3 regions of the Actinokineospora spheciospongiae genome follow, and region 1 is predicted to be linked to each of the others. Evidence: riboswitches for the same ligand, from Rfam matches in the RefSeq annotation. Region 1 holds a riboswitch; each other region holds the start of a gene.

Region 1 (9,981 bases):
TGGACGCCCCTCCTGGCACCCGCGCCGAAAAAGTGATATCACTTTGCTAGGAAAAAGCCTCAGTCGAGGGGGAGTCATGAGCGTGGACATCGATCGACCGGCACTGCCCGCCCCGCACGTGCGGGAGCGGGTCGCGTTCGGCGTCGCCGGGCTGCCGTTGCTGGCGGTGGCGGTCGTCGGCGGCCTGGCGGGGGTGGCACTGGTCGTCGTCGGCGTGATCGGCCTGGCGGAACTGGTCGGCCTGGGGCGTGGTTCGGCGATCGCCTCCCTCGCCGTCGGCGTGCTGGCCGTGGTCGGCGCGGGCCTGGTCGGCGGCGGGCTGACGATGGTCGCGCCCGGGGAGGCGCGCGTCCTGCAGTTCCTGGGCCGCTACACCGGGACCGTGCGGCTCGACGGGCTGCGGTGGGTGAACCCGTTCACCACCCGGCAGAAGGTCTCCACCCGCATCCGCAACCACGAGACGGCCGTCATGAAGGTCAACGACGCCGACGGCAACCCGATCGAGATCGCCGCGGTGGTCGTCTGGCAGGTGCAGGACACCGCGCGGGCGGTGTTCGAAGTGGACGACTTCCTCGCCTTCGTCATCACCCAGACCGAGACCGCCGTGCGGCACATCGCCACCACCTACCCGTACGACTCCCACGAGAACGGCCTGTCGCTGCGCGAGAACGCCGACGAGATCACCCAGCGGCTCTGCGCGGAGATCGCCGCCAGGGTGGAGGCGGCCGGGGTCGGGGTCATCGAGTCCCGGATCACCCACCTCGCCTACGCCGCCGAGATCGCCGGGGCGATGCTGCGCCGCCAGCAGGCGGGCGCGGTGGTCGCCGCGCGGCAGCGGATCGTCGAGGGCGCGGTGGGCATGGTGGAATCCGCTCTCGACCGGCTCGCGGCCCGCGAGGTGGTGGACCTGGACGAGGAGCGCAAGGCGGCGATGGTGAGCAACCTGCTGGTGGTGCTGTGCAGCGATCGGGAGGCCAGCCCCGTGGTGAACGCCGGGTCCCTCTACCACTGACGCGCCGTGGCCGAACGCAAGAAGGTCCTCCTCCGCCTCGACCCCGCCGTCCACGACGCGGTGGCCCGCTGGGCGGGCGACGAGCTGCGCAGCACCAACGCGCAGATCGAGTTCCTGCTGCGCCGGGCCCTGGCCGAGGCGGGCAGGCTCCCCGGCGGCGCGGGCGGCCCACCCCGGCGCGGGCGACCGCCGAAGCAGCCCCCGGCGGAGCCGCCGCCGGACAGCCCGTGACCGGCTGTTACCCTTCTCGTTCGACGCGCCCGTGCGGCACTCCGCCCAGGAGGAGACCCGCTCAGCGGGGCCACCGTTCCACAGCACGGCGCGCCACCCGGACACGACACTGAGGAGAGCCGCCATGGCCAACATCAAGTCCCAGATGAAGCGCATCAAGACCAACGAGAAGGCCCGGCTGCGCAACAAGTCCGTCAAGTCCTCGGTGAAGACCGCGATCCGCAAGTTCCGCGAGGCCGCCGACGCCGGGGACGCCGCCAAGGCGCAGGAGCTGCTCAAGTCCGCCAGCCGCGCGCTGGACAAGGCCGCGGGCAAGGGCGTCATCCACGCCAACCAGGCCGCGAACAAGAAGTCGGCCATGGCGCAGCGCGCCAACAAGATCGGCTGACCGAAGCCCGTTCCGCGGCGGCGCCGTCCACCCCCGGGTGGGCGGCGCCGCTGTCGTTCTTGCACACTCGGGCGCATGGACCCCAAGCCGCCGTCCGCCGCCCGCACGTCGCTGTCGCACATCATGACCGCGGTCGACACCAACCTGCTGGGCACGGTGCACGGCGGCGTGGTCATGAAGCTGGTCGACGACGCGGCGGGCGCGGTCGCGCAGCGGCACTCCGGCGGCCCGGCGGTCACCGCGGCCATGGACGGCATGACCTTCCTGCACCCGGTCCGGGTGGGCGACCTGGTCCACGCGCACGCCCAGGTGAACTGGGCGGGCCGCTCCTCCATGGAGGTCGGCGTCCGGGTCGTCGCCGAACCCTGGGACCGCGCCGGGGTCGCCCCCACCCGGGTCGCCACGGCCTACCTGGTCTTCGTCGCCGTGGACGCCCACGGCAACCCCCGCGAGGTCCCGCCCCTGCTCCCGGAGACCCCGGAGGACGAACGCCGCCTCCGCGAAGCCGAGATCCGCCGCCGCCACCGCCTCACCCGCCGCGACGAAATCCTCGCCAGCCGCGACCCGAAGCCCTGACCCACCAACGGTAGTCGCTTCCCGGACTCTCCGCCCCCGTCCATCCACAGCCCAGGGGGACCCCCGAATTTCACGTTACCGAAGGGGTCCGACAGTTTTCGGAGGGTGACGGAGGTTGTCCACAGTCCCGGCGCGGCGGTGACCACCCGCACGGCAGGACCGGGGAGCTGGCCCCGAACAGGGCAAGTGCGCCACCTGCTGCCGCACCGGGTGGCCTGCGGTCCGCGCGGACTCGGGCGAGTGGCAGGCGGTCGGAGCGCCGGACACGGACCGATGGCCGATCGTTCCAGGTGCTGAGCGCACAAATCAGAACACTGGGAGCGGGCCGGTGATCGGCGAGTCCAACGCGGGCGAGGCCGGTGATCGGCAAGCCAAACGCGGGCGCGGGTCGGTGATCAGCAACCCGAACGCGGGTACGGGCCGGTGATCAGCAACCCGAACGCGGGCGCGGGCCGGTGGTCAGTGGTCGGAGCGCTGGGCGCGGGCGATCCCGAGGACGGCGCGCTCCAGGGCGTAGTCGGCGTCGGCGGCCATGCCCTTGACGTCGGCGTTGACCTGGGCGGTGATGCGGATGGCCTCGCCGAGGGCGCGCGGCTTCCAGCCGCGGGCCTGGGCCAGCGCCTTCTTGACCTTCCAGGCGGGCATGCCGAGTTCGCCCGCCAACCGGAACGGGTCGGCGCGGCCCGCGCCCGCGACCCTGGCGACCGTGCGGACCGCGTCGGCGAGGGCGTCGGCCACCAGGACGTGCGGGACGCCGGTCTGCATGGCCCAGCGCAGGGCCTCCAGGGCGCCCGCGGTGTCGCCGGTGACGGCCTTCTCGGCGACGGCGAAGCCGGTGACGTCGGCGCGGCCGCGGTGGTAGCGGCGGACGGCCTCCTCGGTGACCGCCCCGGCGGTGTCGGCGACCAGTTGCTGGGCGGCGGCGGCGAGTTCGCGCAGGTCGGAGCCGACCGAGTCGATCAGCGCGGCGACCGCGGCCGGATCGGTCCTGCCGCCCGCCTGGCGGATCTCGTTGCGGACGAAGCCCTCCCGCTCGGCGGCCTTGGTGATCTTGGCGCACTCGGTGACCACCGCGCCCGCCTTGCGCATCGCCGCGACGACGTCCTTGCCCGGCTTGCGGCCGCCGCCGTTGTGCACGACGGCCAGCACGATGCCCTCGGCGGGCTGCTTGGCGTAGGAGATGACCAGGGCGGCGATGTCCTGGGTGGCCTCGTGCGCGGCGTCGAGGACGATCACCCTGCCCTCGGCGAACAGCGAGGGGCTGACCAGTTCGGCCAGCTCAGGAGCTGTGAGTTCGGACACCCGGATGCGGGTGAGGTCGGCCGAGGCGTCGGCGAGCCGGGCGGTCTCCAGCGCCGCGCGCACGGCGCGCTCGACCAGCAACTCCTCCTCGCCGAGCACGAGTTGCAGCGGCGCGGGTGTGACCGAGGGTGAGCTCACCCCGGCAATCCTGCCACGGCGGCGGTGCGCAGGATTGCGCAGACGCGGCGGGCGCGCTCTCGGATTCTGGAAACGGGATTGGCCGACGGCGCGTTCGTTGCCGTAGCGTTGCGGGCGTGCCGAGGGCAGCCTCGGTCCTTGTGTGCGCCAGACAACTGAATACCGCTCATCCAGAGGGGCAGAGGGAACGGCCCGACGAAGCCCCGGCAACCGGCACCCACCACTTTCCACCGCGACGAATCCGCGGCCGGGAGGTCGGCGGGCCACGGTGCCAATTCCGACCCGCCACGCGGGAGAGATGAGGAGTGTCCTCGATGACATCGACCGTCGACATCCAGCAGGCCGTCACCACCGACGCCTTCGACCTCGGCCCCGCCCGCGCCCTGTCGTGCCGGGAGTGCGGCCACCGCATCCCGCTCGCCGCCGAGTTCGCCTGCGCCGAGTGCTTCGGCCCCCTCGAGGTCTCCTACGACTTCGGCGACATCACCCGCGAGAGCATCGAGGCCGGGCCCCGGTCGATCTGGCGCTACCGCGGCCTGCTCCCCGTGCCGTCGAACGTGCGGGAGCACCCCAACACCGAGCCCGGCATGACCCGCTTGGTCAAGGCCGACCGGCTCGCCGCCGCCCTGGGCCTCAAGTCGCTCTGGGTCAAGGACGACACCGGCAACCCCACGCACTCGTTCAAGGACCGGGTCGTCGCCGTGGCGCTCGCCGCCGCCCGCGAACTCGGCTTCCGGGTGCTGGCCTGTCCGTCGACCGGCAACCTGGCCAACGCCGTCGCCGCCGCGGCGGCGCGGGCGGGCTGGGAGTCGGTCGTGCTGATCCCCTCCAACCTGGAGCGGGCCAAGATCCTCACCACCGCGGTCTACGACGGCGCCCTGATCGCCGTCAACGGCAACTACGACGACGTGAACCGACTCGCCACCGAGCTGGCCGCGGAGCACGAGGACTGGGCGTTCGTGAACGTCAACGTCCGCCCGTACTACGCCGAGGGCTCCAAGACCCTGGGCTACGAGGTGGCCGAGCAGCTCGGCTGGCGGCTGCCCGAGCAGATCGTGATCCCGGTCGCCTCCGGCTCCCAACTGACCAAGGTCGACAAGGCGTTCCGCGAGTTCGGCGAGCTGGGCCTGGTCGAGGCCACCCCGTACAAGGTGTTCGGCGCCCAGGCCACCGGCTGCTCGCCGGTGTCGACGGCGTTCAAGGGCGGCCACGACGTGGTGCGCCCGGTCAAGCCGGACACCATCGCCCGCTCCCTGGCCATCGGCGCCCCCGCCGACGGGCCGTACGTGCTCGACGCCGTCCGCCGCACCGGTGGTGCGGTCGAGGACGTCACCGACGCCGAGGTCGTCGAGGGCATCCGCCTGCTGGCCCGCACCGAGGGCATCTTCGCCGAGACCGCGGGTGGGGTCACCGTCGCCACGGCCAGGAAGCTCATCGCGGCGGGCAAGATCGACCCCGACGCCGAGACCGTCCTGCTCATCACCGGCGACGGCCTCAAGACCCTGGACGCGGTCCAGGACCAGATCGGCCCCAAGGCCACGATCCCGCCGTCGGCCGCCGCCGTCCGCGAGGTCCTCGGCCACTGAGCCACCCGGCTCGCGGCCACCGCGAGCCACGCCCCGCCCGACCGGTGCCGCCGTGATCCCACGGCGGCACCGGTTTTCGTGCGCCACCTGCCTGTCGCGGTTCGCCGCTCAAGACTTCGGCGGTGAACGGGCGCCGCCGCGACCGATCAGGGCGGGCACCCCCGCGTCGACGACCACCGCGCTGTCGCCGTCGCGGTCGGTGCGCCCGACCAGGGTGTGCCCGCGGGTGAGGACGTCGAGCGTGCGCGGGCTCGGGTGGCCGTAGCGGTTGTCCGCGCCGACGCTGAGCAGGGCGATGCGGGCCCCGACAGCGGTGAGGAACTCCGGGGCGGTGTAGCCGGAGCCGTGGTGGGGCACCTTGATCACCTCCGCGCGCAGGTCCGCTCCCGAGGTCAGCAGTTCCGCCTGGGCGCCCAGTTCCACATCACCCGCCAGCAGCACCCGCCCGGCGCGGGTCGACGCGCGCAGCACGACCGAGCGGTTGTTGATCTCCGTGCCGTCCGGTGCCCTGCCTTCCTCCTTCCGCCGTGGTGCCAGTACGTCCAGGGTCAGACCCGGCCAGCCCAGCCGCTGCCCGGGCAGCAACCCCACGACCGGCACCCCGGCGCCGGCCGCCTCGTCGCGGACCTGGTCCCACGCCCACGCGGGCGAACGACCCGCACCGACCGCGATCCCGCCGACGGCGCGTCCGGCGAGGACCCCGGCGAGGCCGCCGACGTGGTCGGCGTGCAGGTGGCTGAGCACCACCAGCGGCACCCTGTCCACTCCCAGCCGGTCGAGGCAGCCGTCGACCGGACTCGCCTCCGGTCCGGCGTCCACCACCACCGCCCGCCCCGGCTCGTCGGTGGCCAGCACCAGCGCGTCCCCCTGCCCGACGTCGCAGGCGACCACCGCCCACCCGGCGGGCGGCCACCCGGGGGCGAGCACCCGGACCGGCACGACCACCAGCAGCATGGCGACCAACCCGACCGCGACGGCGCTCCCCCGGCCGCGCAGGGCCACCACGAGCACCAGCAGGACGACCACCGCCACCAGCCCGCCCCACCACCCCGAGGGCCAGTCGATCGCCGCTCCCGGCACGTCCGCCGCCCACCGGGCCACGGCGACGAGCCAGTCGACCTCGGGCCCGGCCAGGCGCACGCACCACACCGCGGCCCAGGTCCACAGCGGCGCGAGCACGGCGGCCAGCACGCCGAACACGGTCGCGGGCGCGACCACCGGCGCCGCCACCAGGTTGGCCACCACGGCGACGACGCTGACCTGCCCGTTCAGCCCGGCCACCACCGGTGCCGTGGCGAGGTGGGCGGCGGCGGGGACGGCCAACGCCTCCGCCAGCACCCTGGGCACGCGGCGCCGGGTCATCCGGTCCACCCACCTCGGCGCCAGCAGCACCAGCGCCCCGGTGGCCAGCACCGACAGCACGAACCCCGGTGCCACGGCCAACCCCGGGTCGACCGCGACCAGCAGCAGGACCGTCCCGGCCAGCGCCGGGATCGCCGACCGCTCCCGGCCCAGCGCCAACGCCAGCAGGCCGACCGCGCCCATCACCCCGGCCCGCAACACGCTCGGCTCCGGTCCGACCAGGACGACGAAGCCGACCAGCGCCGCCAACGCCCCGACCGCCGACCCGCGCGGTCCGAACCCCAGCAACCGCAGGAGGAACAGCACGGCCACGCAGATGATCGCCAGGTTCGAGCCGCTGACCGCCAGCAGGTGGGACATGCCCGCCACCCGGAACTCGCCCTCGACCACGTCGGGCAGGCCGTCCGTGTCGCCGACGACCAGCGCGGGCAGCAGTCCCGCCGAATCCGGGTCGAGCACCCCGGCCGCGTCCCGCAGGCCGACCCGCAGGTCCCGGGCGAGCCGCTGCAGGCCCGGCGCCTCCCCCGCCGACAGCGGCGGACCGCGCACGCGCAGCAGGGCCACGGTCAGGGTGCCGGGGTCGGCGGGGGCGAGTGCGCCGCGTGCCCGCACCGGTTGCCCGGGCAGGACGTCCGCCCACGCCTGGACCGGGGCGAGGAGCGCGACCCGGGCACCGTCGGGGGTGTCGGCGGGGACGACCACGGACCGCGGGCCGGTCGGGGTGGCGCCGAACCCGGCCGACCGCACCGGTCGAGGCCGCTCGGCGACGACCAGGTCCAGCTCGCGGGAGACCTGGCGGGCGGCTGCTTCGCGCAGGGGGTGGGTCACCGCGTCGTGCACGGCCACCGAGACGGGCCAGGCCGCGACGAGCCCGGAGACCAGCAGGGGCCAGGCGCGCCGCCCGGTGCGGAGGAGGAGGCAGGCGACCACGACGGCCACCGCACCGGTGACCAGGGCGGACGACCAGTGCACGAGCAGCGCGAGGAGGGCGGCGGCCCACACCGCGAGCGCACCGGGGACCAGGCGCCAGTCGTGTCGGACCGGGGCATCGGTCAGGTGGCCCGCGCCGATCACGACGGACTCACCGGGTGGTCACCCATTCCCCGTTGGACGCAGCGCACGGGACGCGCTCGCTGCGACCGACCAAGACGGGAGGCGCAAGACACCGGCCGGCGCGTCCGGGCTGGCAGACGAGCCGCTCGCACACCAACCGCCGAAACGGTGAGCCCGTGTGGGTCCCATGCGGGGAGCGGTGCCCCGCATGGGACCCGGGACCGGGACCGAGCGCCCGCTGGGGCGGCTGGAGTGGCGACCACACCGCGGAAGCGGCAGGAATCAGGCTTCGAACCGACTCGAGGAGGGCGGTGGGCGGGTGGAGGTGGTGTCGATGCGCTCATCGGGCGGTCACCAGTTCGCGCAGTTTGGCGAAGCGGGACGGGCCGATGCCGTCGACCTCTTGGAGTTGGGTGACGTCGGAGTAGCGGCCGTGGCGGGTGCGCCAGTCGAGGATTCGTTGGGCGGTCACGGTTCCGACGCCGGGCAGGGAGTCGAGTTGTTGCACGGTGGCGGTGTTGAGGTCGACGGGTGCGGTGGTGGGCGGGTTCTGGGGGTCGGCGGCGGAGGGGATGGCAGCGGGGAGGCCGACGCGGACCTGTTCGCCGTCCACCAGGGGGCGGGCGAGGTTGAGGGTGGTCAGGTCGGCGTCGGGGGTGGGGCCGCCCGCGGCGGTGAGGGCGTCGCGGACCCGGGAGCCGCTGGGCAGGGTGCGCACACCCGGGGCGTTGACCTTGCCCACGACGTCGATGACGACCTGGGATGGGGCGGTCGATGACGGGCGGGGGTGGTCGACGGTGGCGGCGGCGAGGTCGGGGGCCGGTTCCGGGGTCGGGTTGGTGGAGAGCGCGCAGTAGGTGACGACGGCCAGCAGGGCCAGGGCACCGACGATGAGGGCGATGGGGGTGCGGCGGGGCGGTGTGACGCGGCGGAGCAGGCCCGCGGCGGGGTGGTCGTGCCACCACCGGGGTGTTCGTTCGCGGTCGGGCCGCGTCTGGGAGTCGACGACGAAGGGCTCCTCCTGAGCGGGGTCGGCGGCGCGCGGGTCGGGTGGGGAGGCGGGGTCGGGTTGATCTGCCTCGGCAGTCGTGGGCGAACCGTTGTCGGTGGTGCGGCGCGGGGGATCGTCGGGGGTCGGAGGGGGATCGATGCCGGGTGGCGTGCGGGGTGTGCCTGCGCCGGGTGGCGGGTCGGCGTGGGACCGGCTCGTGCTGCGCCGCCGTTGTCCGCGGGACTCGGGTGCGGGGACGTCCCAGGGGCGGCCCGCCACGGTGGCCAGGCGGGTGAGGACGGTGTCCATCTGCGCGGTGCGCGCGGTGCGATCGGTCATGAGATCGACGCTAGGGGCGGCGCGGGGCGGGATCGAGGGGAGTTCGTCGCCTGTGGATGGATTCGACCCATGTGGACAACCCAGGCGGGATGTCCCTGTGGACAAGCAAGAACGTCGGGGTCAGGTGGGACGCTGAGGGGTTGGTCAGAGGCGACCGGGGCAGACCACGACGCCGATGACGCCGGGGCCGGTGTGGGCGCCGATCACCGACCCCAGTTCCGAGACGACGCAACCGGAGGAGTTCGGGACGCGCTCGTCCAGGCGGGCGGCGACCTCGGCGGCGCGGTCGGGGGCGGCGAGGTGGTGCACGGCCAACTCGACCCGACCGTCCCCCGCAGCCTCGACCGCCAGGTCGACCAGCCTGCCCAGCGCCCTGCTGGTCGTGCGCACCTTCTCCAGGGGCACGATCCGGCCGTCGTGCACGTGCAGCAGCGGTTTGACCGCCAGCGCCGAACCCATCAGCGCCGCCGCGGCGCCGATGCGCCCGCCGCGGCGGAGGTGGTCGAGGGTTTCCACCACGAAGAAGCTCCTGGTGTGCTCCGCCGCCGCCACCGCCACCGCCTCGACCTCCGCTCCCCCGGCACCCGTGGCGGCCACGGCCGCCGCCCGCAGCGCGGCGAAGCCCAAGCCCATCGCGGTGGTGCGGGAGTCGACCACGCGCACCCGGTCCGAGCCGACCTCCTCGGCCGCCAACCGGGCCGACTCCCAGGTGCCCGACAGCTCGCGGGACAGGTGGACCGACAGCACGCCGTCGGCGCCCGCGTCCAGCAGCGAGCGGTACTCGGCGATGAACTCGCCCGGGTTGGGCCGGGACGTGGTGACCGCGCGGTGCTGGGTCAGCGCCTCGGCCAGTTCGCCGGGGCCGAGGTCGACGCCGTCGCGGAACTCGCGGCCGTCGAGGTGGACCAGCAGCGGCACGACGCGGACGGCGTGCCGGTCGGCGAAGCCCTGCGGCAGGTACGCGGTCGAGTCGGTGACTACGGCGAACGGCACGGGGCGGGAG
Region 2 (9,981 bases), on a different contig from region 1:
TGCAGGATGCGCACGGCCTTCGGGTCGGCGGTGGACCCGCTGGTGAGCTGCAGCAGGGCGGGCTGGTCCTCGCCGACCTCGACGACCTCGGCCAGCGGCTCGCCGTCGGCGAGGTCGGTGAGCAGCAGGTGGCCGATGCCGTGCTGCTCCAGCACCGGGGCGAGCTGGTCGAACGGGGCGCCGAGCAGCACCAGCTCCGAGCCGATCATGCTCAGCACCCGCACGGTGTCCTCGGCCCACTCGGCCAGGTCGGTGCGCGGGGTCGGCTGGTGCAGCATGGTGACGCTGCCGCCGGAGAGCCACACCGCCTGCACGGCCGGGGCGATGGTGATCGGTTCGGCGGCCAGCACGGCGACCGCGCCCCCGGGCGCCAGCCCGCCCGCGACCAGCGCGCCCGCCATCCGCAGCGCCCGCCGGTGCACCTCGCCCCAGGTGGTGCGCACCGGGTCGGCGGGCTCCCCCGTGGTGATCCCGCGCGCGTCCCCCCGGGTGCGGGCGGTCTCCAGCAGCATGTCGACGAACCGGCTCATGACCGCCAGCTTAGGGCCTGCGTCAGACCGCCGGGGGCGCCGCGGTGATCACTCGGCGGCGTCGGCCACCTCGAGCCAGCGGCCCTCCAGCTCCTCCTTCTCCGCGACGACCCCGCGCAGTTCGGCGTCGAGGTCGAGGAGCTTGCCGCTGTCGGTGGCCGCCTCGGCGAGGGCGGCGTGCAGCTTGGCTTCCTTCTTGTCCAGGGTGGCGATCTGCCGCTCCAGCCGCGACAGCTCCTTCTGCGCGGCCCGGCGCTCGGCGGCGTTGACCTTCGGCCCGTCGTCGCGGACCGGCTTCGCCGCGGCGGGCGCGGTCGCGGAGACGATCTTCAGCCGCAGGTCCAGGTACTCCTCGATGCCGCCGGTCAGGTCGCTGATCTTGCCGTCGCCGAACAGCGCCACCACCCGGTCGCACACCCGCTCGACCAGGTACCGGTCGTGGGAGACGACGACGATGGTGCCCGGCCAGGAGTCGAGCAGGTCCTCCAGTTGCTGGAGGGTGTCGATGTCGAGGTCGTTGGTGGGCTCGTCGAGCAGCAGGACGTTGGGCTCGGCCATCAGCAGCCTGGCGAGCTGCAACCGCCGCCGCTCCCCGCCGGACAGGTCGCCGACCGGGGTCCACTGCTTCTCCGCCGGGAACCCGAACCGCTCGGCGAGCTGGGACGCGGACAGCTCCTGCTTGCCGAGCTGCACCCGGCCCGCGATCTCCTCGACCGCCTCCAGCACCCGCTTGCGCGGCGGCAGCTCGACCAGTTCCTGGGTCAGGTGCGCGATCCGCACCGTCTGCCCCTGGACCCGCCTGCCCGTCACCGGCTCGCTGTCCCCGGCGAGCAGCCGCAGCAGGGTGGTCTTGCCGGACCCGTTGACCCCGACCAGGCCGACCCGGTCGCCGGGGCCGATCCGCCAGGTCTCGTGGTCCAGGATGGGCTTGTCGCCCGCCTTCACCGAGGCGTCCTCCAGCTCCAGCACCGTGCGCCCGAGCCTGCGCTTGGCGAAGGCCAGCAGCTCCACGCTGTCGCGCGGCGGCGGCACGTCGGAGATCAGCTCCTCGGCGGCCTCGATCCGGTAGCGCGGCTTGGAGGTGCGGGCCGGGGCGCCGCGGCGCAGCCAGGCCAGCTCCTTGCGGGCCAGGTTGCGCCGCTTCTCCTCCAGGGTGTCGGCCAGCCTGGCCCGCTCCGCCCTGGCGTAGACCCAGTCGGCGTACCCGCCCTCGTACTGCTCGACCCGGCCGCCGACGACCTCCCAGGTCCGCGTGCACACGGTGTCGAGGAACCACCGGTCGTGCGTGACGACGACGAGCGCGGTGCCGCTGCTGATCAGGTGGTCGGCCAGCCAGCGCACCCCCTCGACGTCGAGGTGGTTGGTGGGCTCGTCCAGCACGACCAGGTCCAGGTCCTGCACCAGGGCCGCGGCGAGGGCCACCCGGCGCCGCTCGCCACCGGACATGGTGTCGACCGGGCTGTCCAGGCCGAGGGTGAGGATCTCCAGGCCGGTGAGGATCGACCGGGCGCGGGCGTCGGCGGCCCACTGGTGCTCCTCGGTGATGCCCAGCGGGTCCAGCACCGCGTTGCGCACGGTCGACCCGGCGGGCAGGTCGGTGCGCTGGGTGACCACGGCCATCCGCAGGTCGCGGTTGCGGCTGACCCGCCCGGTGTCGGCGGGCTCGATCCCGGCCAGCACCTCCAGCAGGGTGGTCTTCCCCCCGCCGTTGAGGCCCACGACCCCGATCCGGTCGCCCTGGTTGACGCCCAGGGAGACCGAGTCCAGCAACGGGCGGACACCGTAGCTCTTGCTGACGTTCTCGATGTTGACGAGGTTGACCATTCGCGCTTTCCAGGTGTGGTTCGGGGGGCGGACTACGCGTGCGCCTCGGGCGGCACCGGGCGCGGGGTGTCCTCGGTGACGACCCGCGCCCCGGGCACCGGGCCGTGCGCCACCCGGACCGTGCGGCACACGCCCGCACCGGACAGCTCCGCGGCCACCCGCAGCGCGGCGTCGGCGTCGGCGCAGAGGAACGCGCAGGTGGGCCCGGACCCGGAGACGATGCCCGCCAGGGCACCGGCGGTGACCCCGGCCCGCAGCGTGCGCCGCAGGCCCGGCCGCAGCGACACCGACGCGGCCTGCAGGTCGTTGCCGAGCAGCGGCGCCAGCCTGCCCGGGTCCCCGGAGGCCAGCGCCTCCAACACCGGCTCCACGGCGCCGATCCGGGGCGGGTCGCCGTCGGCGCGCAGCCGGTCCAGCTCGCCGTAGACGCTCGGGGTGGACAGGCCGCGCCGGTCGAAGGCCAGGACCCAGTGGTAGGTGTGCCGGGACAGGACGGGCACCAGCTCCTCACCGCGCCCGGTGCCCAGCGCGGTCCCGCCGTGCAGCACGAACGGCACGTCGCTGCCCAACCGCGCGGCGACCCCGGCCAGCTCGTCGCGCCCGATGTCCAGGCGCCACAGCGACGACAGCGCGACCAGGGTGGCCGCCGCGTCGGCGCTGCCGCCCGCCATGCCCCCGGAGACCGGGATGCCCTTGCGGATCACGACCCGGATCTTCGGCTCCTCCGGGTCGCGGCCGACGTGCTCGGCCAACTCCCGCACCGCCCGCCAGGCCAGGTTGCTGGGACCGGTGGGCACCGAGTCGGCGCCCTCGCCGTGCACCTCGACCCCCGGCTCGTCGGCGATGGCGACGGTGACCTCGTCGGTCAGCGAGAGGGCCTGGAAGATGGTGGCCAGGTCGTGGTAGCCGTCCGGCCGCAGGTCCCCGACTCCCAGGTGGAGGTTCACCTTGGACGGGACGCGAACGGTGACCGGCGGAGGCACGACAGCAAGCACCCGCCCAGCCTACGGCCGTGCTGCCCCTGGCTGGTCCCAAGGTCCCCGGGTGTGCGTTTCAGGAGCTTCAAAGCGCCGGTCTTTTCGCTGGGTGCCCGGGTGGATCTGCTCAGCCGTGCCGTGGTTTCAAAGCCCGGTCGTTTGTTGGGCGTGCCCGGGTGGGTGGATCTGCTTGGGCGGGGCCCCTACAGCGATCATGCGCCTGGTGTGACCGAGTGGGGCGAAAAGAGTGCCCCACTGCCCAGGCAGGCTTGCACATGATCGCCTCCCCCACCCAAGCACATCCACCCACCCGGGCATGTCCGTAGCCGGGCCGGCGGTTGGCAGGGGGCTGGCTTTCGCTGCGCCCGGTGAGGTTGCGGGTGGCTGGCCGCTTGACCGGCGGTTGGTGGGGTGGTCGGTTGCTGCGCCGGTGGGTTCGGCGGGGCTGGTGGGCGGATCAGCGGGTGCGTTGGGCTGGGGTGGGAAGCACCGCGCCCGCCCTGCCGGGGGTGCCGGTGGGGCGGGCGCGGTGGTTCGTCGTGGGTCAGGCGCAGGCGGCGACCAAGCCCTGGGGGCCGGTGCGGCGCTGCTGGACCTGGCCGCCGCGTTCGGCGATCCAGGTCAGGGCGGTGTCGGCCTGGGTGCCGGAGAGGCCGAGGAGGAAGCGGGCGACCGGGGTTTCGCCGATGCGGGTCAGGCCGCCGCCGACGACCGAGATGGTGGTGCCGAAGCGGGAGGTGGCCTCCGGGAGGAGGGCGCCCACGGCGGCGAAGCCGACGAGGACGACCTCGGCCAGGCGGTCGTGGCGGGCCTTGGCGGCCTTCGGGGCGTCGATCTCCGGGAGGAGGGACTGGGCGACGGCGCTGCGCGGGTCCTGGACCAGCGAGAGCAGGTGGCCCGCCTCGGTGATCCGGCCGCCGTCGAGGAGGGCGACGTCGTCGGCGATGCGGCGGACGACGCCCGCGTCGTCGGTGGCGACGAGGACCGTGGCGCCCAGTTCGGCGCGGGCGCGGTCCAGGACGGTGAGGACGCCCGCGGCGCCGTCGGCGTCGAGGTCGCGGGTCGGGTCGTCGGCCAGCAGGAGGCCGGGGTCGCCGACCAGGGCCCTGGCGACCGCGACGCGGGCCTGCTGGCCGGGGGTCAGGGCCTCCGGGTAGTGGGCGGCCTTGTCGGTGAGGCCGATCAGGTCGAGGAGCCTGCCCACCTTCTCCCGGCGCTGGGGGCCGTCGACGCCCGCCTGCTCCAGGGGGAGGGCGATGTTGCCCGCGGCGGTGCGCTGCTCCAGCAGGCCGCCGCGCTGCACCACGCCGATGCGGCGGCGGGCCGCGCGGAGCCTGCGCGGGTCGAGGCCGGAGGTGTTGAACCCGTCGAACCGGATGACGCCGGAGTCGGGGCGGTCCTGGAGGGCGACGAGGCGGGCGAGGGTGGACTTGCCGGACCCGGCGGGGCCCACCACGCCGGTGATGGAGCCCGCGGGGACGTCCAGCGTGACGTCCTGCAGGGCGTGCACGGGGCCGCCGTCGCCGGGGAAGGACTTGGTCAGGTTCTCAACGGTGATCACGATTTGCTCCAACGCGGCGCGACGGCAGCCCTCCGGACCGGCTCTCGTCCACAGTGGACGTTCCGGGGCAGGACGGGCTGGGGTGGTACGAAGACGACGTTCTACTGGGGAGAGCTCAGCCAGATACGCGCGTACGACGACATGCGGTCACGCCTCGTCGGCATTGGTCGATGACCCGCCGGGTGGTGAGGATTCGCATCGTGGTTCCTCCATCGTTCCTGGCGGTAGCACCTGCCCTCGGTGGGTGGTTGCTGCGGCGTCAACGAGCCAGGTCTCTCAGCCGCTCGGGATGGAATGCTCACAAAGTACACCCGATGGGGATGCTCAAAAGCAAGCGCCGCACGACAACACCGCGCGAGATCACACCAGCGGAGTAATGATCTCCGGCTGCAGCGGGTACCCGGTGTGGTCGGCGCTCAGCGGGCGGCGGCGATGCGCACGAACGCGTCGATGTCCAACTGCTCCCCGCGCGCCCCCGGGTCCACCCCGGCCGCGACCAGGACCTGCTCCGCGCGGGCGGCCGACCCGGCCCACCCGGCCAGCGCCGCGCGCAGCGTCTTGCGCCGCTGGGCGAACGCGGCGTCGACCACGCCGAACACCGCGGCCCGGTCCGCGTCGGGGGTCGGGCGGCGGGTCATCAGCACCAGCGCGGAGTCGACGTTGGGGACCGGCCAGAACACCGTCCTGGGCACGGTGGCGACCCGCTTGGCCGAGGCGTACCAGGCCACCTTGGCGCTGGGCACCCCGTAGACCCGCGACCCCGGCCCGGCCGCCATCCGGTCGGCCACCTCGGCCTGCACCATGACCAGCACCGTGCGCAGCGAGGGCAGTTCCGCCAACAGGTGCAGCACCACCGGGACGGCAACGTTGTAGGGCAGGTTGGCGACCAGCGCGGTGGGCTCGCCCAACTGCTCCGCCCGCACCCGCATCGCGTCGCCGAGCACGACGGTCAACCGGTCCGCCAGCTCGGGGGCGTGCTCCCGGGCGGTGGTGGGCAGCCGCCCGGCCAGGACCGGGTCGATCTCCACCGCGACGACCCGCGCGCACGCGGGCAGCAGCGCCAGGGTCAGCGAGCCGAGCCCGGGGCCGACCTCCAGCACGACGTCGTCCGGTGCCAGGTCGGCCACCCCGACGATCCGCCGCACGGTGTTGGGGTCGTGGACGAAGTTCTGCCCCAGCTTCTTGGTGGGCCGCACGTCCAGCTCACCGGCGAGCCTGCGCACGTCCGCGGGCCCCAGCAGGGCAGATCCACCCACCATCACCCGCGAGAGCCTACGCAACCCCGACCCGCCGACCGGGTCCGGGCCGGGACGCGCCGACGGCCACCCCCGGAAAACCGGTGGTGGCCGTCGGCGGGCGCTGCGAAAGTGGTGCCTACTTGGGCAGGCCCAGCTTGCTGGAGCAGTGCGGCCAGGCGCCGTAGCCGCCGCGGCTGTCGCGGAGCTTGGTGGCGACGGCGATCTGCTGCTCGCGGGTGGCCTGGTGCGGGTACGCGGCGTACGCGCTGCCGCCGTAGGCGTCCCAGGTGCCCTTGTTGAACTGGAGGCCGCCGTAGTAGCCGTTGCCGGTGTTGATGGCCCAGTTGCCGCCCGCCTCGCACTTGGCCAGCGAGTCCCACACGCCACCGCCGGAGACGACCGGCTGCGCGGCCTGCACCGGCTGCGGGGGCTTCTTGGTGCCGACCTTGACGACCTTGGGCTGCGCGGGCTTCGTCTCCTTGGAGCCGATCTCCTCGCGCGCGACGACCTTGCCGTTCTTCTCCGTCACCCGGTAGGTGGCGATGCGCTCACCGGGGGCGCCGGGCTCGACGACGACCTCGGAGCCCTTCTCGGCCTCCGGGTCCTCGACCTTCTGCACCGGGGCCGCGATCGGCTCGGCCTGGTTGATCACGGTGACGCCGGTGCGGCTGATCCGCACCTCGGCACCGGGGGTGAGCTTGACGTCGGCGCCGGGCAGGATCGCGTCCTGCGGGCCGAGGGCCACGCCGCGCTCGGCGAGCAGCTCGCCCACGGTCACCGCGGTGGTCTGCACCGGGGCGGGGGCGTTGCCGCCGTCGAACAGGGTGATCGCCTTGGCGGTCTTGATCTCGACGGCCATGCCCTCGAGCGGCACCTGGGCGTCGGAGCCCGCGGAGACCCAGGAACCCTGCACCGGGGCGTTGGCCTGCTTGAGGGCCTCGCCGAGGGTGTCGGCGCGCACCCACGCCTGGCGCTGCTCGCCGTCGACCGTCATGGTGAGCTGGCGGCCGCGCTGGAGCACGATCTTGCCGTCGTCGGCGATGGCGGCCGACGGGGACGGGCTGACCGAGTCGTGCGACCCGACCGTGATGCCCTCTTCCTCCAGCACCTCGCCGACGGTGTCGGCGTAGGTGTTGACCTGGTGGGCCTCGCCGTCGATGTCGACGGTGACGGTGTTGTTCATCGCGATGGCCGCCGCGCCGCCGCCGGTCAGGGTGACCAGCACAGCCGCGATCGTGGCCTTGAGGAACGTGGACTTCCAGCGGGTGACCGCGGCGAGGAGGCCGGGGGCCTCGCCGTCGCGGCGGACCTTGAGCCGCTGCGGGGCGTCGACCGTGTCGTCTTCCGACGCCTCGTCCGGGAGCATCGCCAGCGACGGCAGGACGGTGGTCTCGGCGTTGATGAGCCGGATCAGCTCGTCGACGTCGACCCCGGCGGTCGCCATGATCTCGTCGGCCTGCGGGCCGAGGGCGTAGCGGACGTCCTGGTCGGTGATGTCCAGCGAGGACGAGTACCCGGTGTCCAGGTCGTACTCGGGGAACTCCGACTTCCAGGCCGAGAAGTCGGCCTCGTGGTCGTCGAGCGTCGTGGCCGTCGCGCGCACCGGGGTGAACCAGTCGGTGTCGACGAAGCCGTCGTGCTCAGGACGGCCGGGGCCGTCGGTCTGTTTGCCGCTCACAGGGTCGTTTCCTCCAGAAGGCGGGAGCCGTGCTCCGCAGGCGATGGGGTCAGGTCAACCGAGAACTCGATGGCCTGCTCCCTCTCGCCGTCCGAGCGCGTCTCCGCGCATTCATTCGTCTCGACATCCCGCAGCCAGCCACCCCGACGTGTACTGGCGAAGCTCCGGGTTTTCACCGGGACGTTCAGCCCCGGGTGGGTACGATCACGGGACAGTAACGAGCCCCGGGTGGTTGCGCAAACACATCCGGCAAGGTTATGAGTCCTGTCACAACACCTTCGGAGCAATTGTCTCGTCCGTTCAACGCAGCACCGCACGCGGTGAAAGGTCGGATGTTGCGCTCGGCAACCGGAACGTGCGCTCGGCGGTGGCCGACACCGCGCCTGCGAGGTCCGCCACATCGACGCCGCGCAGCTCCGCGAGTCCCCTGATCGTGTAGGCCGCGCCGTACGGCTCGTTCTTCCAGCCCCGGTACGGGTGCGGGGTGAGGAAGGGCGCGTCGGTCTCCACGAGCAACTGCTCCACCGGCACCCAGGCCGCCGCCTCGCGCAGCGCGCCGGAGTTCTTGAACGTCACCGGCCCCGCGAACGACAGCACGAACCCCTGCGCCACGCACGCCCTGGCGAAGTCGAGGTCGCCGGAGAAGCAGTGGAACACCACGGTTTCCGGGGCGCCCTCCTCGCCGAGGACGCGCAGGATGTCCGCGTGCGCCTCCCGGTCGTGGATCATCAACGGCTTGCCGACCCGCTTGGCCAGGTCGATGTGCCAGCGGAACGCCTCGTGCTGCGCCTCTGGCGGGGAGTGGTCCCAGTAGTAGTCGAGGCCGGTCTCGCCGATCGCCACCACCCTCGGGCGCACGGCCAGGGCCTCCAGAGCGGCCTTGTCGGCGTCGGAGAAGTCCTTGGTGCGGGTGGGGTGCACGGCGACGGCGGCGAACACCCGGTCGTCCCACTCCGAGGCGTCGGCCGCCCAGTGCGCCGACGCCAGGTCGTCGGCGACGGTGATCACCCGGTCGACGCCCGCGGAGCAGGCCCGGTCGAGCAGCACGGCCACGTCGGTGGCGTTCTCCGCCCCGCAGGCGTCGAGGTGGGTGTGCGCGTCGACCACCGGCACCGGCAGGCGCTCCGGCACCGGTGGTCGCTCGGACCTGCGCGGGCTCACGTGACGATCGGCGCCCACTCGGGGCCGTTCTCACCCAGCTCGGCGTCGAGCTTGGCGAACAGCGGCGACGGCTTGGCCAGCGGGCGGCCCACCTCGATGTCGACCGACTCCCACTTCGCGGCCTCGCCCGCGTAGTCCCCGGTCAGCACCGGGTACCCGCGATCGGGCACGTCGAGGTCGTCGACCTCGCGGATCTCCGGCTGCGCCGCCCACACCCCGGTCCCGCCGAGCGCCTCGTGCACCTTCTGCGCCGAGTGCGGCAGGAACGGGGTCAGCAGCGTGTTCGCGTCGGAGACCACCTGCAACGCGGTGTGCAGGATGGTGTCGCGGCGCTCCGGGTCGTCCTTGCGCTTCCAGGGCTCCTCGTCGGACAGGTACTTGTTCGCCGCGCCGACCACCCGCATCGCCTCGGTGGCCGCCGCCTTGAACCGCGACCGGCGCAGGTTCGCGCCCACCGTGTCGAAGGCGGCCCTGACCTGCGCCTTGAGCTGCTCGTCGGCCGCGGTGGGCGCGGTCGGGCGGGGGATGGCGCCGACGTTCTTGTGCGCCATCGACACCGACCGGTTGACCAGGTTGCCCCACTCGTTGGCCAACTCGAAGTTGCTGCGCCGGACGAACTCGTCCCAGGTGAAGTCGGTGTCCTGGTTCTCCGGCCCGGCCACCGAGATGAAGTACCGCAGCGTGTCCGGGCCGAACTGCTTGAGGAAGTCCCGGACGTAGATGACCGTGCCGCGCGAGGTGGAGAACTTCGACCCGCTCATCGTCAGGTACTCGCTGGAGACCACCTCGGTGGGCAGGTTCAGCGTGCCGAACCGGCCCGGCTCCCCGCCGCGGTCGCCCGCACCGTTCTGCCCGAGCAGCAGCGACGGCCAGATCAGCGAGTGGAAGACGATGTTGTCCTTGCCCATGAAGTAGTAGCCCTGGGCCGACGGGTCGGTCCAGAACTGCTTCCAGGCGTCCGGGTCGCCGCTGCGCCGCGCCCACTCCACCGAGGCGGACAGGTAGCCGATCA
Region 3 (9,981 bases), on a different contig from region 1:
AGACCCTGCCGCACTCGGCCGAGGACCGCCGCGCGCTCGTCGACGACGTGCTGCGGGTGCTGCTCACCGCCCCCGCCGAGGGCTGATGCGCTTCGCGGTCCGGGTCCGGCCGGGTGCGCGCCGCGCGGCCGTCGGCGGGCGCCGGGGCGACGCGCTCGTGGTCGCCGTCGCGGCACCCGCGGTGGCGGGCAAGGCCAACGAGGCGGTGTGCCGCGCGCTCGCCGCGGCGTTCGGCGTGCGCCCCGGGAACGTGCTGATCATCAGCGGTGACCGCGCGCGGGACAAGGTCGTCGAACTCGACCCGGCACCGCCGGACGCCCCGGCCACACTGGACCGATTGCGGGACAACGGGCCGTGACGGTTGCCTCACCTGGGCCGCCACCGGGACGCCGATTACGACAATCCGCCCCCTACGGGGGAGAATGCCCCGACAACTGATTGCCCGGGAGGTGATGGTGGACGACCTGACCGTTGCACTGGGCATCGGGGCGTTGGTGCTGCTGCTGGCGGTGCTGGCCGTGCGGGTGTCGGTCCGGCTCGGTCTGCCGTCGCTGTTGCTCTACCTGGGAATCGGCGTGCTGCTCGGCGAGGCCGGGCTGGGCATCGAGTTCTCCAACGCCGACCTGACCCAGTCGCTCGGTCTGGCCGCGCTGGTCATGATCCTGGCCGAGGGTGGCCTCACCACCCGCTGGGTCGAGGTCAAACCGGCGCTCTGGCCGGGAGTGGCACTGTCCACTGTGGCCGTCGGGGTCAGCATCGGGGTGACCGCGCTCGGGTTGCACCTGGTCCTGGACTTCGACTGGCGGTTGGCCCTGCTCTGGGGCGCGGTGCTGGCCTCCACCGACGCCGCCGCCGTGTTCAGCGTGCTGCGCAACCTCTCGGTCACCCGGCGGCTGGTCGGGTCGCTGGAGCTGGAGAGCGGCATGAACGACGCCCCCAGCTACATCGCCGTGGTGCTGCTGGCCTCCACCGACCCGGTCACCTGGTCGCTGCCGCTCACCCTGGCCTACGAACTCGCGGTGGGCCTGGCCCTCGGCGTCGGCCTGGGCTGGCTGGGGGCCCTCACCCTGCGCCGCGCCGCGCTGCCCGCCACCGGCCTGTACCCGCTGGCCACGGTCGCGGTGTGCGTGCTCGCCTTCGCGGGCGGGCAGGCCGCGCACGCCTCCGGGCTGCTCGCCGCCTACGTCGCCGGGTTGGTGCTGGGCAACTCCAAGCTGCCGCACCGCTCCGACACGGTCTCCTTCGCCGAGGGGCTGGGCTGGTTGGCGCAGATCGGCCTGTTCGTCCTCTTGGGACTGTTCGCCTCACCGAGCAGGCTGCTCGACGCGATCATCCCCGGGCTGGTCGCCGGTGCCCTGCTGACCCTGCTGGCCCGGCCGCTGTCCGTGCTGGTGTCGATGGTGCCGTTCCGGATGCCCTGGCGCGAACAGGTCTTCCTGTCCTGGGCCGGGTTGCGCGGGGCCGTGCCCATCGTGCTGGCCATGATCCCGCTGTCGCAGGGCATCCCCGGCGCGCAGCAACTCGTCGACGCCGTGTTCGTGCTGGTGATCGTGCTGACCCTGGTGCAGGGCACCACGCTCGGGCTGCTGGCGAAGCTGCTGCGGCTCGACACCGGTGCGCAGCCCAAGGAGGTCGACGTCGACGTGGCCACCCTCGACGAGCTGAACGCGGAGCTGTTGCAGGTCACCATCCCCGTCGGGTCCAAGCTGCACGGCGTCTACCTGTCGGAGCTGCGGCTGCCGCCGGGCGCCTCGGTCAGCCTCGTCGCCCGCGGCGCGGGCGCGTTCACCCCGGTCACCACGACCCGGTTGCAGGAGCTGGACCAGGTCCTGGTGGTCACCACGCAGGAGGCCAGGGCCGCCGCCGAGACCCGCATCCGCGCGGTCGACCGGGCGGGCCGCTTCGCCCGCTGGAAGGGCGAGACCGGCAAACCCTGAGCCGTGACGCCGATCCCACCCGGTGGATCGGACTCGATCCGCGGCGCCGCGTCGGCTATGGTCTTCGGCAAGGTCATGAGTGCCAGCGTCAAGCCCCGGTTTGCTGGCCGGCAACCCTCCTCCGCGGTGGGGTGCCCCGGGTGAGGACCTGGTCCTCCCGCGAGGTGCGGGACGGGCAAGCGCGGACCCCCCTCACCGGCCAGGGTCCTGGAGACCTTGGAGGCACCCCGTGACGCTCGCCATCCCCAGCCGCCGCACCGCCGAACCGGCCCGCGACACCGGGTGTCCCACCGGCTGCACCACCGAGCCCGTGCCCGCGACCGCCGCTGTCGAGGCCGCCGCCGGTATCCCCGCCGTGCCGCCCGTGGTGGGGGCGCGGCTGGCGGTCCCGCTGGTCGACGGCCGCCGGGTGCCCTACGCCAACCTCGACCACGCCGCCAGCACCCCCGCCCTGGAGGCCGTGCGCGACGCCGTGGACGAGCTGCTGCCCTGGTACGCCAGCGTGCACCGCGGCGCGGGCTTCGCCTCCCAGGTCTGCACCCGCGTGCACGACCAGGCCCGCGATGTGCTCCGCCGGTTCGTCGGCGCCCACCGCACCGACCAGGTCATCTTCACCCGCAACACCACCGACAGCCTGAACCTGCTGGCCGGGGCGCTGCCCAGGGGCACGTCCGTGGTCCTGTTCGACACCGAGCACCACGCGGCGCTGTTGCCCTGGCGCGGCCCGCGCGTGCACCGCCTGCGCACCCCGGAGAGCGCGGGCGACGCTGCCCTGGCGCTGGACCGGGCGCTGGCCGACTGCGCCGTCGGGCCGCGCCTGGTGGTGCTGACCGCCGCCTCCAACGTCACCGGCGAGGTCTGGCCGATCGCCGAGCTGTCCGCCGTCGCCCGCCGCCACGGCGCCAGGGTCGCCCTCGACGCCGCGCAGCTCGCCCCGCACCGGCCGGTCGACATCCGCGCCCTCGACGTCGACTGGGTCGCCCTGTCCGGGCACAAGCTCTACGCCCCGTTCGGCGCGGGCGCCCTCGTCGGCCGCGCCGACTGGCTCAGGGCCGCCGAACCGCACCTGGTCGGCGGCGGCGCCACCGCCTCGGTCACCGACCGCGGCGACCGGCTCGCGGTGACCTGGTCGACCGGCCCGGAGCGGCACGAGGCCGGGTCGCCGAACGTGGTCGGCGTGCACGCGCTGGCCACCGCCTGCGAGGCGATCACCCGGCACGGCTGGGACGCCGTGGTCGAGCACGAGCGGGTCCTGCTGCACCGGCTGCGCGCCGGGCTCGCCACCGTCCCCGGCCTGCGCCCGCTGAGCCTGTTCGGCGCGGAGCACGACCGGGTCGGCGTCGTCAGCTTCACCGTCGACGGCCTCGACTCCGGCCTGGCCGCGGCGGTCCTGTCCGCCGAGCACGGCATCGGCGTGCGCGACGGCGCGTTCTGCGCGCACGTGGCCACCGCCAGGCTGCTCGACCGGGCAGGCAGCTCCGAGCGGCGGGCGCTGCGGGTCAGCATCGGCCTGGGCACGACGCCAGAGCACGTGGACCGGCTCGTCGCCGCGCTGCACGCCCTCGTCGACGGTGGCCCGGCCGCCGAGTACGCCCTCGTCGACGGCCGCTGGGCGCCGGTGGAGGACCCCCGGCCGCTGCCGCCGTTCCTGCGCGAGCTGCCCTGAGCCCGGTCGACGGCCGGGCGGGTCGGCCGACCGTGGACAATGGGGTGGTGAGCAGTGAGGAACGCGATGGGGTGAGCGCGGCACCGGTGCCGCCGCGCAGGGCAGCGCTGCTGGTCGGCACGGCGGTGGTGGTGTACGCGCTCGACCTGGTCACGAAGATCCTGGTCACCGCCAACCTGGAGGGCGAGCCGCCGGTGCGGCTGCTCGGCGGGCTGGTCTACCTCGACCTCATCCGCAACCCCGGGGCCGCGTTCTCCATGGCCACCGGGATGACCTGGCTGCTGACCCTGGTCGCCATCGGGGTCGTGGTCGCCATCGTCTGGGTCATCCCCAAGCTGCGCTCGCCGGGCTGGGCGCTGGGCCTGGGCCTGGTGCTCGCGGGCGCGCTGGGCAACCTGACCGACCGGCTGTTCCGCGCCCCCGGGGCGTTCCAGGGGCACGTGGTCGACTTCGTGTCGGTGTTCGGCCCGAACGGCGAGTACTTCCCGGTGTTCAACGTGGCCGACTCCGGCATCAGCGTCGGCGGCGTGCTCATCGTGCTGATGGCCCTGCTGGGCCGCGACTACGACGGCAGCCTGACCACGAAGTCCGAGAAGAAGGCGGCCACCGGTGAGTGACACGCGGACCCTGCCCATCCCCGACGGCCTCGACGGCATGCGCGTCGACGCCGGTCTGTCGAAGCTGCTTGGCATCTCCCGCACCGTCGTCGTGGCCCTCACCGAAGCCGGTGACGTGCTGGTCGACGGTCGACCCGCGGGCAAGTCCGACCGGCTGCTGGCGGGCGCCTGGCTGGAGGTGACCCTGCCGCAGCCGGACCGCCCGGTGGAGCTGAAGGCGGTGGCGGTGCCCGGCCTGGAGATCATCCACCAGGACGACGACGTGGTGGTGGTGGACAAGCCGGTCGGCGTCGCCGCCCACCCCAGCCCCGGCTGGTCCGGCCCCACGGTCATCGGCGGCCTCGCCGCGGCGGGCCTGCGCATCTCCACCTCCGGGGCCGCCGAGCGCCAGGGCGTCGTGCACCGCCTCGACGTCGGGACGACCGGGGTGATGGTGGTCGCCAAGAGCGAGCACGCCTACACAGTGCTCAAGCGGGCGTTCAAGGAGCGCACCGTCGAGAAGCGCTACCACGCGCTGGTGCAGGGCCACCCCGACCCGAGCGTCGGGACGATCGACGCCCCCATCGACCGCCACCCGCGCCACGACTACCGGTGGGCGGTGGTGGCGGGCGGCAAGCCGAGCATCACCCACTACGAGACCATCGAGGCCTTCCGCGCCGCGTCGCTGCTCGACGTCAAGCTGGAGACCGGCCGCACCCACCAGATCCGGGTCCACTTCAGCGCCCTGCGCCACCCCTGCGTCGGCGACCTCACCTACGGTGCCGACCCCACCCTGGCCAAGCGCCTCGGCCTCACCCGCCAGTGGCTGCACGCCCGCACCCTCGGCTTCCACCACCCCGCCGACGGCCGGTGGGTCGAGTTCACCAGCGAGTACCCCGCCGACCTCGCCGCCGCCCTGGCCACCCTGGCCGACGACTACTGACCGACCGGTTCCTTCGCGTGTCCGGGTGCGCGGGCGGGGTTCGAGCGGTTACGTTGGGGCCCCGCCCGACGCCCTGGTGGCGACCCCCGGAGGCCGCGATGACCAGCCCACGCGACACCGAGCAGCTCAACGACCACCTGGTCGTCGACGGCGTGATCGGGGGTGTCCCGGGCCAGGCCGCGGATCTCGACACCGCGGATCTCGACACCCCCGCCCGCGGTCTCCCGGCACCCGACTACGACCGGGGCCCGCCCACCTCGCCGATCCCGGCGCAGCGGACGGCGCAGGCCAAGAAGGGGTTCTTCTCCCGGTTGTTCAACCGGGGCTAGTTCTCCACGGCCCAGGTCAGGGCGAGGTCTTCCTCGTCCGGCCGGGGGCTCCAGCGGACCGAGGTCACCGCCAGTTGCTCGGGCACCACGTACACCGTGTGCCCGCCCGCCGTCTCGCCCGGTGCGACGCCGATGCGGTGCGGGGGGCGGGAGGACAACGACACCGGGGCCTTGCCGACGGTCTCGCCCTCCGGGGTGACCAGCACCAGGTACAGGTCCGGCAGCGTGGAGAAGTGGACCGACCCGCGGTTGGTCAGCTCGGTGTGCACGACGATCGAGCGCTCGCCCGGTTGCAGGCGGTAGCCCGCGGCGGTGAACAGGTAGTCGGCCGGGTCGACGACCTCGACCAGGCGCACGGCGAGGCGTTCGCCCTCCAGGCCGGTGGTCTCCAGGCTGTTGCCGACGGTCCCGGTGCGGCTCGCCGCGGTGCGGGTGGTCGGCTGGGTGCGCTCGACCGGCAGCTCCACCTGGGTGGGCGGCTGGTCGCCGCGGGCCCAGGTCGACACCTGCGGCGGGCCCCAGGTGCTCATCGGCTCGTTGGGCGCAGGGAACGGCTGGCTCTGCGGGGCGTGACCGGCGTTGTGGTTGTGGTGCGGCGGGGCCTGCGCCGGGAAGGGTTGGCTCGGCGGGCCCATCTGCGCCGGGAACGGCTGGCTCTGCGGGTTGACCTGGTACGGCCCGCTCTGCTGGCCGGGGTGGTTGTTCTGCTGGTACTGCGGCGGGTAACCGGGTTGCTGCTGGGGTTGCTGCTGGTACTGCCCCGGCATCGGGTAGCCGACCGGCGCGCTCTGCCGGGCCAACGCCTGCCGCAGGCCGTTGGGGTCGCACTCGACGCCCACGAGCAGCGGCAGCCCGGAGCCGGACAGCGCGACGAGCCGGGAGGCCACCTCGCGCGGGTCCATGCCCAGGCGCGCGGCCACCTCGTGCACCGCGGCCCTGCCCATCTCGGCGACCACGCCGAGCAGGCGGACGTCTACTGGATCGACCACGGTTGGCACGCTACCCGGTCGCCGGGACGGCCGCGCCGGAAGCCGGGGGCCGACACGGCCATGATCGATCAGACCGGGGTGTCGTCGAGCACCGCGGGGTGGCGGGGGTCGTCGGCGCGCACCCCGGTGTCGGCCGTGTGCAGGGGGCGCACCTCGGCGTCGTAGCGGGCGAAGGCGGGCAGCGCCCAGTGCTCCTCGGCGGGCAGCCGCCGGGCCAGGGCGGGCGCGGACAGCCACAGGTGCACCGACAGCTCGTGCGGCAGGCCCCGGCCGAGGAGCAGTTCACCGTCGAGCAGCAGCACGCCCCCCGGCGGCAACCGGGTGTAGTCGGCGCGGGTGGCGCGGTCGGTGGCGGCGTTCCACAGCGCGGGCAGCACCCGGCCGGTGCCGCCGGGGGAGAGCGGGTCGAGGACTTCCCGGCGCAGCGCGCCCTCGTCCAGCCACAGCTCGTAGCGGGCGTCCGGGTCCGCCCGGCCCCGCTCGAACCGCAGCGAGGCGGGCCGCAGGAAGTCGGCCGCGGCGACCCGCAGCACCGGTCGGCCGAGCACCCGCAGCGGCTCCACCAGCGCCTCGGCCAGCTCGTCCGGCCGCGCGGGCGGGGCGCCGTCCAAGATCACCCGAGTCCACTCGGTACGCTCCCCGGCCGTCACCCGGTCGGTGAGTTCGCGGACCAGCACCTCGGGTGTCACGGGGCGGAAGCGCATGGCGTAGTTGTATCAGCTTTCTTGATATGGAAAGGGATTCGCCCACCCGTTCGACACGCGCGCCCCCAATGCCGCAGACCGTCAGACCCCCTCGCTAGGGTGGCGTCGTGGCTGACTCCTTCGCTCATCTTCACGTGCACACCGAGTACTCGATGCTCGACGGAGCGGCCAAGCTCAAGGACATGTTCACCGAGTGCGAGCGGCTCGGGATGCAGTCCGTGGCGATCACCGACCACGGGCACACCAACGGCATCTACGACTTCTTCACCCAGGCCACCAAGGCGGGCATCAAGCCGATCCTGGGCGTCGAGGCCTACGTCGCGCCCGCCTCCCGGTTCACCAAGGAGCGGGTCCGCTGGGGCGACCCCGGCCAGAAGTCCGACGACGTCTCCGGCAGCGGCGCCTACACCCACCAGACGATCTGGGCGCGCAACGCGACCGGCCTGGGCAACCTGATGCGCCTGTCCAGCCTGGCCTCCATGGAGGGCCAGCTCGGCAAGTGGCCGCGGATGGACCGGGAGCTGATCACCGAGCACGCCGACGGGCTGATGGCCACCACCGGCTGCCCGTCCGGCGAGGTGCAGACCCGGCTGCGGCTGGGCCACTTCGACGAGGCGCTGCAAGCCGCCGCCGACTGGCGCGACATCTACGGCAAGGAGCACTTCTTCGTCGAGCTGATGGACCACGGCATCGAGATCGAGAGCCGGGTCCGCGGCGGGCTGGTCGACATCGCCCGCAAGCTCGACATCCCGTTCGTGGTGACCAACGACTCGCACTACACCTTCAAGGGCGAGCGCGAGTCGCACGACGCGCTGCTGTGCGTGCAGACCGGCAAGACCCTGCAGGACCCGACCCGGTTCAAGTTCGACGGCGACGGCTACTACCTCAAGTCCCCGGACGAGATGCGCGCGGTCGACGCCTCCGACCCCTGGCAGGAGGGGTGCCGCAACACCCTGCTGGTGGCCGAGAAGGTCGACCCGACCGGCATGTTCGAGTTCCGCAACCTGATGCCGAAGTTCCCGATCCCCGACGACAAGACCGAGGACGAGTTCTTCCGCGAGCAGGTGTGGGCCGGGATGCGGCGGCGCTTCCCCGAGGGCGTCGACGAGGAGCACACCCGGCAGGTCGAGTTCGAGATCGGCGTCATCACCCAGATGGGCTTCCCGGCCTACTTCCTGGTGGTCGCCGACCTCATCGGCTGGGCCAAGTCCAACGGCATCCGGGTCGGCCCCGGCCGCGGCTCGGCCGCGGGCGCGCTGATCGCCTACGCGATGGGCATCACCGACCTCGACCCGCTGGCGCACGGGCTGATCTTCGAGCGGTTCCTCAACCCCGACCGGGTCAGCCCGCCCGACATCGACATCGACTTCGACGAGCGCAGGCGCGGCGACGTCATCCGCTACACCACCGAGAAGTGGGGCGCGGACAAGGTCGCCCAGGTGATCACCTTCGGCACCATCAAGGCCAAGGCGGCGATCAAGGACTCCGCCCGGGTGCTGTTCGGCCAGCCCGGCTACGCCATCGCCGACCGCATCTCCAAGGCATACCCGCCCGCGGTCATGGCCAAGGACATCCCGCTCAACGGCCTGTTCGACCCGCAGCACAAGCGCTACAACGAGGCCACCGAGATCCGCGAGCTCTACAACAGCGACCCGCAGGTCAAGGAGATCATCGACACCGGCCGCGGGCTGGAGGGCCTGATCCGCAACGCCGGTGTGCACGCCTGCGCGGTCATCCTCTCCGCCGAGCCGCTGATGGAGACCATCCCGCTGTGGAAGCGGCCGCAGGACGGCTCCATCATCACCCAGTTCGACTACCCGACCTGCGAGTCGCTGGGCCTGCTCAAGATGGACTTCCTGGGGCTGCGCAACCTCACGGTCATCGACGACGCGCTGCGCAACATCGAGACCAACGGCAAACCGGTCCCGGACCTGGAGACCCTGGGCCTGGAGGACAAGGCCACCTACGAACTGCTCTCCCGCGGCGACACCCTGGGCGTGTTCCAGCTCGACGGCGGGCCGATGCGCGACCTGCTGCGGCTGATGCGCCCCGACAACTTCGAGGACATCTCCGCGGTCGGCGCGCTCTACCGGCCGGGTCCGATGGGTGCCAAGTCGCACACCAACTACGCGCTGCGCAAGAACAAGCAGCAGGAGATCACCCCCATCCACCCCGCCCTGGCGGAGGCGCTGGAGGACATCCTCGGCACGACCTACGGCCTGATCGTGTACCAGGAGCAGGTCATGGCGATCGCGCAGAAGCTGGCGGGCTACACGCTCGGCCAGGCGGACCTGCTGCGCCGGGCGATGGGCAAGAAGAAGAAGGAGGTCCTGGACGCGGAGTTCGTCAACTTCTCCGGCGGCATGGAGAAGAACGGCTACCCCAAGGACGCGATCAAGACCCTGTGGGACATCCTCGTCCCGTTCGCCGACTACGCGTTCAACAAGGCGCACTCCGCCGCGTACGGGCTGGTCTCCTACTGGACGGCCTACCTCAAGGCGAACTACCCGGCCGAGTACATGGCCGCCCTGCTCACCAGCGTCCGCGACGACAAGGACAAGGCCGCGGTCTACCTGTCGGAGTGCCGCCGGATGGGCATCACGGTGCTGCCGCCGGACGTCAACGAGTCGGAGAAGGACTTCGCCCCGGTCGGCACCGACATCCGCTTCGGCCTCGGTGCGATCCGCAACGTCGGCGCCAACGTGGTCGACTCGATCATCAAGGCGCGCGCGGAGAAGGGCGACTTCGTCGACTTCTCCGACTACCTGCGCAAGGTCGACACCACCGCGTGCAACAAGAAGGTCGTGGAATCCCTGA

The links. A riboswitch is a leader RNA that binds a small molecule or an ion and turns the genes downstream of it on or off. The one in region 1 is predicted to bind S-adenosylmethionine.
Region 2: linked by a shared signal. The riboswitch ahead of DFQ13_RS05100 (methionine ABC transporter ATP-binding protein) and the one ahead of thrC (threonine synthase) in region 1 are both predicted to bind S-adenosylmethionine.
Region 3: linked by a shared signal. The riboswitch ahead of DFQ13_RS16145 (aminotransferase class V-fold PLP-dependent enzyme) and the one ahead of thrC (threonine synthase) in region 1 are both predicted to bind S-adenosylmethionine.

What each region holds. Positions count from the first base shown of each region.
Region 1 covers NZ_QHCP01000011.1:45,989-55,969, forward strand. The annotation lists gene DFQ13_RS25260 (SPFH domain-containing protein) at 77-1,012, shown strand; gene DFQ13_RS25265 (hypothetical protein) at 1,019-1,243, shown strand; gene rpsT (30S ribosomal protein S20) at 1,368-1,631, shown strand; gene DFQ13_RS25275 (acyl-CoA thioesterase) at 1,707-2,207, shown strand; gene holA (DNA polymerase III subunit delta) at 2,667-3,647, opposite strand; SAM riboswitch class I at 3,811-3,952, shown strand; gene thrC (threonine synthase) at 3,962-5,233, shown strand; gene DFQ13_RS25290 (ComEC/Rec2 family competence protein) at 5,342-7,669, opposite strand; gene DFQ13_RS25295 (ComEA family DNA-binding protein) at 7,989-8,978, opposite strand; gene DFQ13_RS25300 (DegV family protein) at 9,123-9,971, opposite strand.
Region 2 covers NZ_QHCP01000002.1:316,457-326,437, forward strand. The annotation lists gene DFQ13_RS05085 (fatty acyl-AMP ligase) at 1-530, opposite strand, end outside; gene DFQ13_RS05090 (ABC-F family ATP-binding cassette domain-containing protein) at 579-2,354, opposite strand; gene DFQ13_RS05095 (4-(cytidine 5'-diphospho)-2-C-methyl-D-erythritol kinase) at 2,387-3,349, opposite strand; gene DFQ13_RS05100 (methionine ABC transporter ATP-binding protein) at 3,876-4,892, opposite strand; SAM riboswitch class I at 5,099-5,188, opposite strand; gene rsmA (16S rRNA (adenine(1518)-N(6)/adenine(1519)-N(6))-dimethyltransferase RsmA) at 5,309-6,151, opposite strand; gene DFQ13_RS05110 (resuscitation-promoting factor) at 6,267-7,808, opposite strand; gene DFQ13_RS05120 (TatD family hydrolase) at 8,109-8,969, opposite strand; gene metG (methionine--tRNA ligase) at 8,966-9,981, opposite strand, start outside.
Region 3 covers NZ_QHCP01000005.1:428,524-438,504, forward strand. The annotation lists gene DFQ13_RS16130 (TetR/AcrR family transcriptional regulator) at 1-86, shown strand, start outside; gene DFQ13_RS16135 (DUF167 domain-containing protein) at 86-358, shown strand; gene DFQ13_RS16140 (potassium/proton antiporter) at 453-1,937, shown strand; SAM riboswitch class IV at 2,009-2,125, shown strand; gene DFQ13_RS16145 (aminotransferase class V-fold PLP-dependent enzyme) at 2,248-3,603, shown strand; gene lspA (signal peptidase II) at 3,651-4,220, shown strand; gene DFQ13_RS16155 (RluA family pseudouridine synthase) at 4,258-5,142, shown strand; gene DFQ13_RS16160 (hypothetical protein) at 5,241-5,471, shown strand; gene DFQ13_RS16165 (AsnC family protein) at 5,468-6,460, opposite strand; gene DFQ13_RS16170 (nucleoside/nucleotide kinase family protein) at 6,529-7,164, opposite strand; gene dnaE (DNA polymerase III subunit alpha) at 7,272-9,981, shown strand, end outside.